One region of the Arthrobacter sp. 147(2020) genome, then DNA from elsewhere that is predicted to be linked to it. Evidence: riboswitches for the same ligand, from Rfam matches in the RefSeq annotation. Region 1 holds a riboswitch; each other region holds the start of a gene.

Evidence for each region. A riboswitch is a leader RNA that binds a small molecule or an ion and turns the genes downstream of it on or off. The one in region 1 is predicted to bind S-adenosylmethionine.
Region 2: linked by a shared signal. The riboswitch ahead of HMI58_RS06480 (homoserine O-acetyltransferase) and the one ahead of HMI58_RS10480 (MetQ/NlpA family ABC transporter substrate-binding protein) in region 1 are both predicted to bind S-adenosylmethionine.
Region 3: linked by a shared signal. The riboswitch ahead of sfnG (dimethylsulfone monooxygenase SfnG) and the one ahead of HMI58_RS10480 (MetQ/NlpA family ABC transporter substrate-binding protein) in region 1 are both predicted to bind S-adenosylmethionine.

The regions. Positions count from the first base shown of each region.
Region 1 is NZ_JABFOM010000013.1:53,393-56,659, reverse strand. It holds gene HMI58_RS10490 (sugar phosphate isomerase/epimerase family protein) at 1-715, opposite strand, end outside; gene HMI58_RS10485 (GntR family transcriptional regulator) at 802-1,488, opposite strand; SAM riboswitch class IV at 1,622-1,739, shown strand; gene HMI58_RS10480 (MetQ/NlpA family ABC transporter substrate-binding protein) at 1,949-2,830, shown strand; gene HMI58_RS10475 (methionine ABC transporter ATP-binding protein) at 2,902-3,267, shown strand, end outside.
Region 2 is NZ_JABFOM010000006.1:82,355-85,621, reverse strand. It holds gene HMI58_RS06490 (CPBP family intramembrane glutamic endopeptidase) at 1-496, shown strand, start outside; gene HMI58_RS06485 (VOC family protein) at 545-1,186, opposite strand; SAM riboswitch class IV at 1,329-1,463, shown strand; gene HMI58_RS06480 (homoserine O-acetyltransferase) at 1,483-2,613, shown strand; gene HMI58_RS06475 (winged helix DNA-binding domain-containing protein) at 2,641-3,267, opposite strand, start outside.
Region 3 is NZ_JABFOM010000001.1:94,935-98,201, forward strand. It holds gene acs (acetate--CoA ligase) at 1-719, shown strand, start outside; gene HMI58_RS00450 (hypothetical protein) at 787-1,482, shown strand; SAM riboswitch class I at 1,558-1,662, shown strand; gene sfnG (dimethylsulfone monooxygenase SfnG) at 1,669-2,826, shown strand; gene HMI58_RS00460 (O-acetylhomoserine aminocarboxypropyltransferase/cysteine synthase family protein) at 2,826-3,267, shown strand, end outside.

The DNA of each region.
Region 1 (3,267 bases):
AGTTCTTGACGTGCCAGTAGTTGGCGTAGGGAACGGTCTTGGCGATCATTTCCTGGATGGACTCGATCGGGCGGTGCAGGCGTACCAGGTTGCCCAGGTCCGGGTTCAGGCCAACGTTGGGCAGATCGATGTCCTGCACCAGCTGGGCGGCGGAGTCGCCGGTGCCCAGATAGGTGTCTTCGTAGAGTTCGAGGGAGAGCAGCAGGCCCAGGTCGGCGGCGTGGTTGCCGAGTTCACGGAGGCGGGTGACAGCCTTCTGCCAGACCTCGGGATCGTTGACCGGGTCCTTGTGACCTTCGACGGTCCAGAACCACAGCTGCTTCTTCTGCTCGGCGGTCAGCGCCTGGTGCAGTCCGAAAGAGACCACTTCGCAGCCCAGCTGCGCGCCGGCCTCGAGGGTGCGGTGGCTGTAGGCGAGGTTGTCTTCCCAATTCTGCTCGTCGATGACGCTGCGGCGGATGGCGGAGATGGCGGGTGCACCCACTCCCACTTCGGTGGCAGCGAGCTTCAGCTCGTCGAGGCGTTCGGTGGACAGGTCCCCGGGCTTGATCCAGGTGTCGAAGAAATCGACGTTGTCGAAGCCGGCGTCGCGCACTTCGGTGAAGACGCTCTTCCAGACCTCTGGGTCCGCGTCCTGCATGGACCCGGAAGAAGTCTCGTGCGGGAACTGAAGCAGGGCGGCCGTGATGGGCCAGGTGTCAGCTGTATAAACCATTAGTCACTCCATTGTGTAATCGTATTTCCTATAGGATTGTCGATCACACGCCGAGAGTCAAGGGTTCCGCATCAGGACGGGAAGTTCTAGGGGTGCTCTGCGCTGTCCAGGATGGACCGCTGCTTGACGCCATTGAGGTGGGCAACCATCGCTGCGCGGGCCGCGGCAGCGTCCCCCGCCGCGAAAGCATCGAGGATGGCGGTGTGCTCAGCGATGGCGTTGTCGGCGTCGGTGACGCCCAGGCCGGCGAAGAACCTGAAGCGCTGCACCTGGCCGCCGAGGGTGCGGTAGGCGTTGAGGATGAAGGGGTTGCCGGTGTGCTCGGCGATCAGACGGTGGAAGTCCTCATCAGCCTTCCAGTATTCGCGGAACTCAGCGTAGGAGGCACCGGTGGGGGCATGACGTAGATCCTCGATGGTCTGCTTCAAGTCGTCGACCAGCTGCGGAGTGCTCCGGGCGCAGGCGAGCTCGGCGTTCACGGGTTCGATCATCAGCCGGGCATCGACCAGCTGTGCCAGCTCGGGCGCGGTGAAGAGCGGCGCCACCTTGTAGCCCTTGAGCGCAACGCGGCGCACCATGCCGGTATGTTCCAGACGGGCCAGCGCCTCGCGGACCGGGGTGGGGGAGACATCCAGGTCACGGGCGATGCCGTCAATGCTGAGGTTCGCCCCTGCTTCCAGCCGGCCGTCGATCAGCCAGGACATGAGCTCCTCGTGGACATGATCGGCGAGCACCTGACGGTTCAGGGTGCGGCGGGGAGCGGCGGCGGACATAGATAAATCCTATAGGAACTACCGATACAGGTCGGCGGGCATGAATTCCTGAAGGTCTCCGGAAGGTCATTTATGACGATCCTTTTCGCTAAATTTTTGACCCGGTGAATTATCTGCTTTAGGTTGAACTCAGAATCAAGAGTTCAACCAATGGCTCCCTGGCCGGTTGAACAGCAACCCTCTCCCGTAGTGGGGTGCTTCAGGTGAAGATTCGGCCGCCGGAACAAGTCCCCGGATGGCAAGTACGGCGTATCCAGGAGTACCCACAAAGGTCTCGGCGATACCGCCCGCAATCTCGAAGCGAGCCAGTATGTAACACCCGAGGAATCCCCACCCGATTGTCGCTGCAGTTTCCGCAGCGCATTCGCCTCCCTTTTCTTTAAGCCGATCCAGCAGGAGCCTCCGGCCGATTTCGCCTGCCCGCTGGACTTTTTCCAATATCCCGTTCAAAGGAAAATCAATGAATTCCCGCAAACTCCTGTCCCTTGCCGTGGTCCCCTTTCTGGCCCTCACCGTCGCCTGCGGTTCGTCGGAAGGCTCCGACTCCGGCACTGAAAGCATCAGCCTCGGCGTCGTCGGAGCCAGTGACCCGGAATGGGGGCTGCTGACCGAAGCCGCGGCGGAGGAGGGCATTGACCTCGAGGTCATCGACTTCGCCGAGTACACCCAGCCCAACCCCGCCCTGAGCGAGGAGGAACTTGACCTCAACCAGTTCCAGCACCTGGTGTACCTGGCCCGCTACAACGTCTCCAGCGGTGAGGAGCTCACCCCGATCGGGTCCACGGCGATCTACCCCCTCGGTCTGTACTCCACCCAGTACGGGTCGGTCGACGAGATCCCCGAAGGCTCCACTGTCGCCGTCCCCAATGACGAGAGCAACCTCGCCCGGGGTCTGCTCGTGCTCCAGTCCGCTGGACTGGTGGTGCTCGACGGCGGTGGCAGCGCCTTCTCGACCATCGACGACATCGACGAGGAGGCCTCCAAGGTCACCGTCACCACCCTCGAAGCCTCGCTGACCCCTACGTCGCTTCCCGACGTCGCCGCTGCGATCATCAACAACGACTTCGTGCAGGACGCGGGGCTGAACTTCGAGGACGCCATCGCGCAGGACGACCCGACGGATCCCGCCGCCGTGGCGTACGTGAACGTGTTCGCCGCCCGCGCCGGTGAGGAGAACAACGAGACCTACCAGAAGCTGGTGAGCATCTACCAGGAGAACCAGGAGGTGCAGGACGCCGTCCAGGAGACCTCAGGTGGGACGGCCGAGTTCCTGGTGGTCACTCCCGAGGAACTGCAGTCGACCCTCGACACCGTTGAGGAAGACACCGCAGCCCAGGGCTGACCAGGCCCGCCAACTCCTGCGGCCGGCCGGCGATCCCGGCTGGCCGCAGGGCTCTTCCGACAAGGAACACCATGCCCCTCATCTCTTTGCAGGACGTCACCAAAAGCTTCCCTCCGGGGCGGCGCGGTGGCGATCCCGTGCGCGCTATCGACAACGTCAGCCTCGACATCGAGGCTGGCGAGATCTACGGGATCATCGGATACTCGGGTGCCGGCAAAAGCACCCTGGTCCGGCTGATCAACGCGCTGGAAAAGGCGACCAGTGGCACGATCATCGTCGACGGACACCAGGTCACCAACGTGCCGGACCGCCAGCTACGCAAGCTGCGCCTCGACATTGGCATGATCTTCCAGCAGTTCAACCTGTTCAACGCCAAAACGGTCTGGAACAACGTGGCCTACCCGCTCCGCGTCGCCGGGAAAAGCCGGGAGGAAATC
Region 2 (3,267 bases), on a different contig from region 1:
GTCGGCGTTCAGGACGCTGGGCTTCACCTTCAGCCGGCCCCGGGTGGACTTCGGGCTCGGCTTTGGTCTGGCAGTCCTGATCGGTGCCGGCACGCTGGGCGTATACGCGGGCGGCAGGGCGCTGGGCATCACGACGGCGATCGAACCGGCCGCGCTCGACGCCTACTGGTGGACGGTGCCGGTGCTCATCCTGTCGGCACTACGCCATGCTGTGGTGGAAGAGGTCATTGTGGTGGGGTATCTGTTTCACCGGCTGCGCCACCTCGGCTGGTCGATGCCAGTCATCATTGTCAGCAGCGCACTGCTGCGGGGCAGCTACCACCTGTATCAGGGGTTCGGGCCGTTTATCGGCAATTTCATCATGGGGTTGATCTTCGGGTACGCCTACACCCGCGTCAAGCGGGTGATGCCGCTGGTGATCGCCCACGCCCTGCTGGACATTGCGGGCTTCGTGGGCTTCGCGCTCTTCGGGTCGGCGATCGGGATCGGCGACTAGGAACCCCGGCCTAGGAAAGGACCTAAGAATCCGGCGCGTGAGGAGGAGCTAGATCTCCACCAGGCCGCTGGCGGTCTCGAAAGTCACCGACATCACGCCGGGGGTGCCGTTCGGGGCCACCCACCTCACCGCTACACCATCGAGGGGATCGGTGGCGGGGGTGCCCAGCCATTCGGCGATCCTGTCGGGTGAACCTGCGATGGTCAACGAGTCGAGCCGGACCGTCGTCGGGCGGGCCTGCGACGGGTGCAGCGCCTCGGTCCCGTCATCCCACCTCAACATGTAGGGCACCTGAGGGTCGGCGATCAAACCCTTGATACCGATCTGCTGCCAGGTCAGTTCCTGTCCGTCAGGGAACTTGCGGTTCCCGGGGACCGCGCTGCGGCCAAGCCGCTGCTCAAACGGGGCGAGGTCATCGACCGCGACGCACCAGCCCATCCAGCCTCCGCCGGCTTCGGAGCGCGCACGGACCGCCTGGCCGAAGGGTGCCTTGTCCGACGCGGGGTGGTTGAGCACCTCGACCACCTCAAGGTACTGGCCATTCAGCAGGGGGAAAATCATGTTTCGCGTGCCGAAGCGGGGGTGGACACCGCCCTTCACCGGTTCGATCCCCAAGGCAGCGGAAATCCTCCCCGCTGTCGCTACGAGGCCGTCGGGTTCACAAGCATATGAGACATGGTCCAAGCGCATGGCCCTAGTTTTGCACTTTGTGATGTGTGTCTCGACTTAGGGTACCCTAACCTCCTCCGGGGCCGCGCTACGGCGGCAGCCAGCATGACCGCCGCGTTCATATATTTGCACCCGGACGGCTTCTTCGGGTTATCTAGGAGCAGGTCACGAGTGCCAGCACGGAGCGGATTGCCGCTCCACCAGAGCCCCGGCTTGCTGGACGGCAACCCTCCTTCGCGGCGGGGTGCCCCGGGTGACGACCAGGCGGTGGGCAAGGTGTCCGGCGCAAGCGCGGACTTCGAGGCGGGCGGTTTTCAGTGACATCTCTTCACACGACCCAACAGGGCAGCACCATCCATTCCCAGCAGGACGGGGTGGTACGGACCCGCAGCCTGGGCTCCTTCACCTGCGAAACCGGGGGGTATCTCCCGGAGCTCACCCTCGCCTACGAAACCTGGGGCACCCTCAACGAGGACGCCTCCAACGCAGTCCTGATCCAGCATGCGCTGACCGGCAGCTCCCACGTGGCCCGGGGGGATTCGGACGAGGACGGCTGGTGGGACCAGCTGGTCGGCCCGGGCAAGACCATCGACACCACCAGGTACTTCGCCGTGTCGATCAACATGCTCGGCGGGTGCTACGGTTCCACCGGCCCCGCCAGCCTGGATCCCGACGGCGTCCCGTGGGGGTCGCGGTTCCCTTTCCTGACGGTGCGGGATTCAGTGCAGGCCGAGGCGCTGCTCGCGGATGCACTGGGAATCGGGACCTGGCATTCGGTGCTCGGGGGGTCCCTCGGCGGGGCGAGGGCGCTTGAGTGGGCGCTGACGTACCCGGACCGGGTTCAACGATGCGCGGTCATCGCGTGCACTGCGGCGAGCTCCGCTGAACAGATCGCCTTCGCCCAGGCCCAGCTCGCGGCCATCCGCCTGGATCCCGGGTTCGCTGGCGGCGACTACTATCCCGGCAGCGGGCCCACCGCCGGGCTGGGACTGGCGCGGCGTATCGCCCACATCACCTACCGGTCCGAGCCCGAACTTGAGTACCGGTTTGGCCGGTCGCCCCAGGGTCGCGAGACCCCCTTCGGCTCCACCGATCCGGCGGCACGTGGCCGCTACCAGGTGGAGAGCTACCTGGACCACCAGGCGGACAAGCTGGTGGATCGCTTCGACGCCAACAGCTATGTAGCGCTGACCGAAGCGCTGATGGGGCATGACGCGGGCCGCGACCGTGGCTCGCTGCACTCAGCGTTGCGGTCGGCCCGGGCACAGTTCTTCATTGCCGCGGTGGACTCGGACCGGCTCTACTATCCCAGCCAGTCCCAGCTCCTGGCGGACTCGCTGCCCGGTGAGGTACCAGTGCACCTGATCACCTCGCCGATCGGCCACGACGCGTTCCTCACCGAGGTCGGCCAGCTCGACGGCAGGCTGCGGGAGGCCTTTTACTCCTAGCCCGGGACGACGCCGGGCCCGGTCGGCTCAGTGATCGACCAGGCGCACCTCGCCTGCCACCCCGAGGAAGCGCGAGTACCGTCGCAGTGCCGCCTCGTGTTCACTGCGGGACGTTGCCGGGAAGTCGGCGAACAGGTGGGTGTGGATGCTCGCGCCGGCCGCCGTCACCTCATGTTTCCAGTGACCGCGCAGCTGGCCATCCAGCAGCACCAGATGGCTGGGGATGCCGTCCTGCGCCCGCCCGGGGGTTGGGGCCTTCCCGCCCAGATGGAACCGGGTCGCCGAGTATCCCATCACGTACTCGTCGTAGCACTGGACCAGGTCCACCCGGCCCGGCGTCGTCTTTCCAGGTTCCTCACCGGTGAGCCCCTGCGGGCCGACGTCGGGAAGGTGCAGATAGTCGATTCCCTCGATCCGGCTGGTCTCGAAGGTGTCGGCGGCCTCGTCCAGCCCCCGCCGGATGTCCGACATCGGAAGTCCGGACCAGGCGGCACAGTCCTTGACGGTCGCCGGCCCGCGGCTGGAGAAGTACCGGACCGCGAGCTGATGCAGCGCTTCGTCCCGGTCCAGCGAGGGCCCCGCCGGGACCCGTTGGCTGAAGGCCGCGTAGGTGTGGGTGAGCACGCCCGTCGTCCCGGGGCGTGGTGTGCCGCT
Region 3 (3,267 bases), on a different contig from region 1:
AGACCGGCGCCACCATCCTCTCCCCGCGTCCGACCGACGCTTCGTTCAAACCGGGGTGCGCCTCTCGCGCCCTCCCTGGAGTCAGCACCAGGATTGTCGACGACGCCGGCCACCCCGTGCCCGTCGGTGAGCAGGGCCTGATCGTGGTGGACCGCACCGGCCCGGCGATGGCCCGGACCGTGTGGGGTGACCCGCAGCGCTACCTCGACTCCTACTGGCGGAAGTTCGCTGCGCAGGGCTGGTTCCTCGCCGGAGACGGCGCGAGGTACGACGACGACGGCGACACCTGGATCCTCGGGCGGGTGGATGACGTGCTCAATGTGTCCGGTCACCGGCTGTCGACTATCGAGATTGAATCGGCCCTGGTGGCCCACCCGTGGGTGGTCGAGGCAGGAGTCTGCCCGGTATCCGACCCGCGGACCGGACACGCCATCGCCGCGTTCGTGGTCCTGTCCCCCTCGGCGGGCACAAATCCCGCTGCCGGGGAGGACGTGGGCCGGGTGCTGCGGGACCACGTAGCAGCCGTGATCGGACCGATCGCGAAACCGGCCGCCGTCGTCGTCGTCGATGATGTCCCCAAGACCCGGTCCGGCAAGATCATGCGGCGGCTCCTGACCCAGCTGTTCGAAAACACTGCACTCGGTGACACCACGTCGCTGCAGAACGAGGGGTGCGTGCCCGGGATTGCGGCGGTCCTCGCCGCCCGCCCGGACAGGTGAGCAACACATCCCACCGGGCGGGTCCAGCGTTTGGCGGTGATACCGCGCCTGTGATCGGGTTAAGACCATGAGCGTTGACCAGGATGAACAGAAGCGGCGCGAGGACCGGCTGGCAATAACCCGGATCGTGCTCCGGCCCACCGGAACGCCCCTCCCCCTGGCGTTCATGGGGCTGGCAGTGGCGACCATCGGAGTCAGCGCACTCCAGTTGGGGATCGTCCCGGCCCGGGAGGAACAGATTATTGCGCTGGGGATCCTGGTGCTCACGGTGCCGCTGCAGCTGTTTTCCTCGGTGATCGGCTTCGGTGCACGCGATCCGATCGCCGGGACGGGCATGGCCATGGTCGCCGGTACCTGGGCGCTGATCGCGGTGGCGATGCTTGTCACCCCGGACGGCGCATCGCTTTCCGCGCTGGGGGTACTCCTGATTACCGCGGCGCTGGCCATGCTGGCGCCGATCCTGGGCGCGAAGGGCAAACTGGTGGCCGCAGCGGTGCTGGCTGGTTCAGCCCTCCGGTTCGCCATCACCGGCGTCGCGCACCTGACCGGCTCGGACGGCTGGGAAACCGCCGCCGGAATCTTTGGTTTCGCCCTCGGCGCGTTGGCGATCTACGCGGCAATTGGCTTCGAGACGGAGGAGGCCGGCGGGCCGTTCCACCTCCCGCTGCTCCGCCGCGGATCGGGCACCAAACCGCTGGCCGACGACATGGGTGAGCAGGTCGAAGGGATTGCCCGGGAGGCGGGCGTGCGCCGCCAACTGTGAGAGCCGCATTCCGCCAAACGCTGCAACGGAGAGCAACAATGTTGGTCCACCGTGATGGTGCTGTCACACTGGTGGAGACCATCCCGAGCGGTTGAGAGATCTGGCTCATTGACACCGCAGCAACCCTGGCCACTGCCTACGGCAGTGACATTAGGGTGCTAATGCCAGGCACGATGGAGGACCAATATGGCTATTGACCTTTCCCAACCCCTGAAGTTTGCGTACTGGGTTCCCAATGTGAGCGGTGGCCTGGTGGTCTCCACCATTGAGCAGCGCACCAGCTGGGACTTCGAGTACAACAAGAAGCTGGCCCGCATCGCGGAGAACGCCGGCTTCGAGTACGCCCTCTCGCAGACCCGGTACGCTGCGAGCTACGGGGCAGACAAGCAGCACGAGGCGACGTCGTTCTCGCTGGCCCTGCTCGGTGCGACCGAGAAGCTGAAGGTAATCGCCGCTGTCCACCCCGGCATGTGGCAGCCCGGCGTCCTCGCGAAGTTCATCATCACCGCTGACCACATTTCCAATGGCCGGGCGGCCGTGAACATTGTGTCGGGCTGGTTGAAAAGCGAGTTCACCGGCTTCGGGCTCCCCTGGCTGGAGCACGACGAAAGGTACGTCCGCACCGAGGAGTTCATCAGGATCCTCCGCGGCCTCTGGACCGAGCAGAACTTTTCCCAGTCCGGAAAGTACTACAACATCACCGATTTCACCCTCAACCCGCCACCGGTTGACGTTCCCGGACGGCCGCATCCGGAGGTCTTCTTCGGCGGGAACTCCACTGCCGCGCAGGCCACCGCTGGCCGGGTGGCCGACTGGTACTTTTCCAACGGCAAGGACCTTGAAGGATTCAAGGAGAACATCGCCGGTGTGCAGGCCTCCGCGGCCGATGCTGGGCGGCACCCACGGTTCGGGCTGAACGGGTTCGTGATTGCCCGCGACACCGAGAAGGAAGCCCGCGAGACCCTCCGGGAGATTGTGGCCAAGGCGCACAAGCCCGCGGTCGAGGGGTTCCGCGACGCCGTCCAGGAAGCCGGAGCCTCCACCAAGGACGGTAAGGGCATGTGGGCGGATTCCTCCTTCGAGGACCTGATCCAGTACAACGACGGTTTCAAGACCCAGCTGATCGGCACCCCCGAGCAGGTTGCCGAGCGGATCGTCGAGTACAAGAAGATCGGCGTGAACCTGATGCTGACCTGTTACCTCCACTTCCAGGAGGAGGTCGAAGCCTTCGGCAAAGACATCCTCCCCATTGTCCGCGAGCTTGAGGCGGACCTCGCCCGTAAAGAGGGCCTGGATTTCATCATCGACGACGTCACTCCCGAGAATATTAAGGCAGGTGTCTAATGGCTGACCGCAGCTTCGGATTCCGTACCCGTGCCCTCCATGCTGGAGGCACCCCCGACTCGGCCCATGGTGCCCGGGCCGTCCCCATCTACCAGACGACTTCCTTCGTGTTCAAGGACACGGCCGACGCCGCCAACCTCTTTGCGCTGCAAAAGTACGGCAACATTTACTCCCGGATCGGTAACCCCACGGTCGCCGCCTTCGAGGAGCGGATCGCGTCCCTGGAGGGAGGCATCGGGGCGGTCGCGACGGCGTCGGGCATGAGCGCTGAATTCATCACCTTCGCCGCCCTGTGCCAGGCGGGCGACCATATCGTCGCCGCTTCTCAGCTGTACGGGGGCACGGTCACCCAACTCGACGTGACCCTGCGCCGGTTCGGTATCGACACCACCTTCGTCCCCGGCACTGATCCCGCCGACTACGCGGCAGCCATCCAGGACA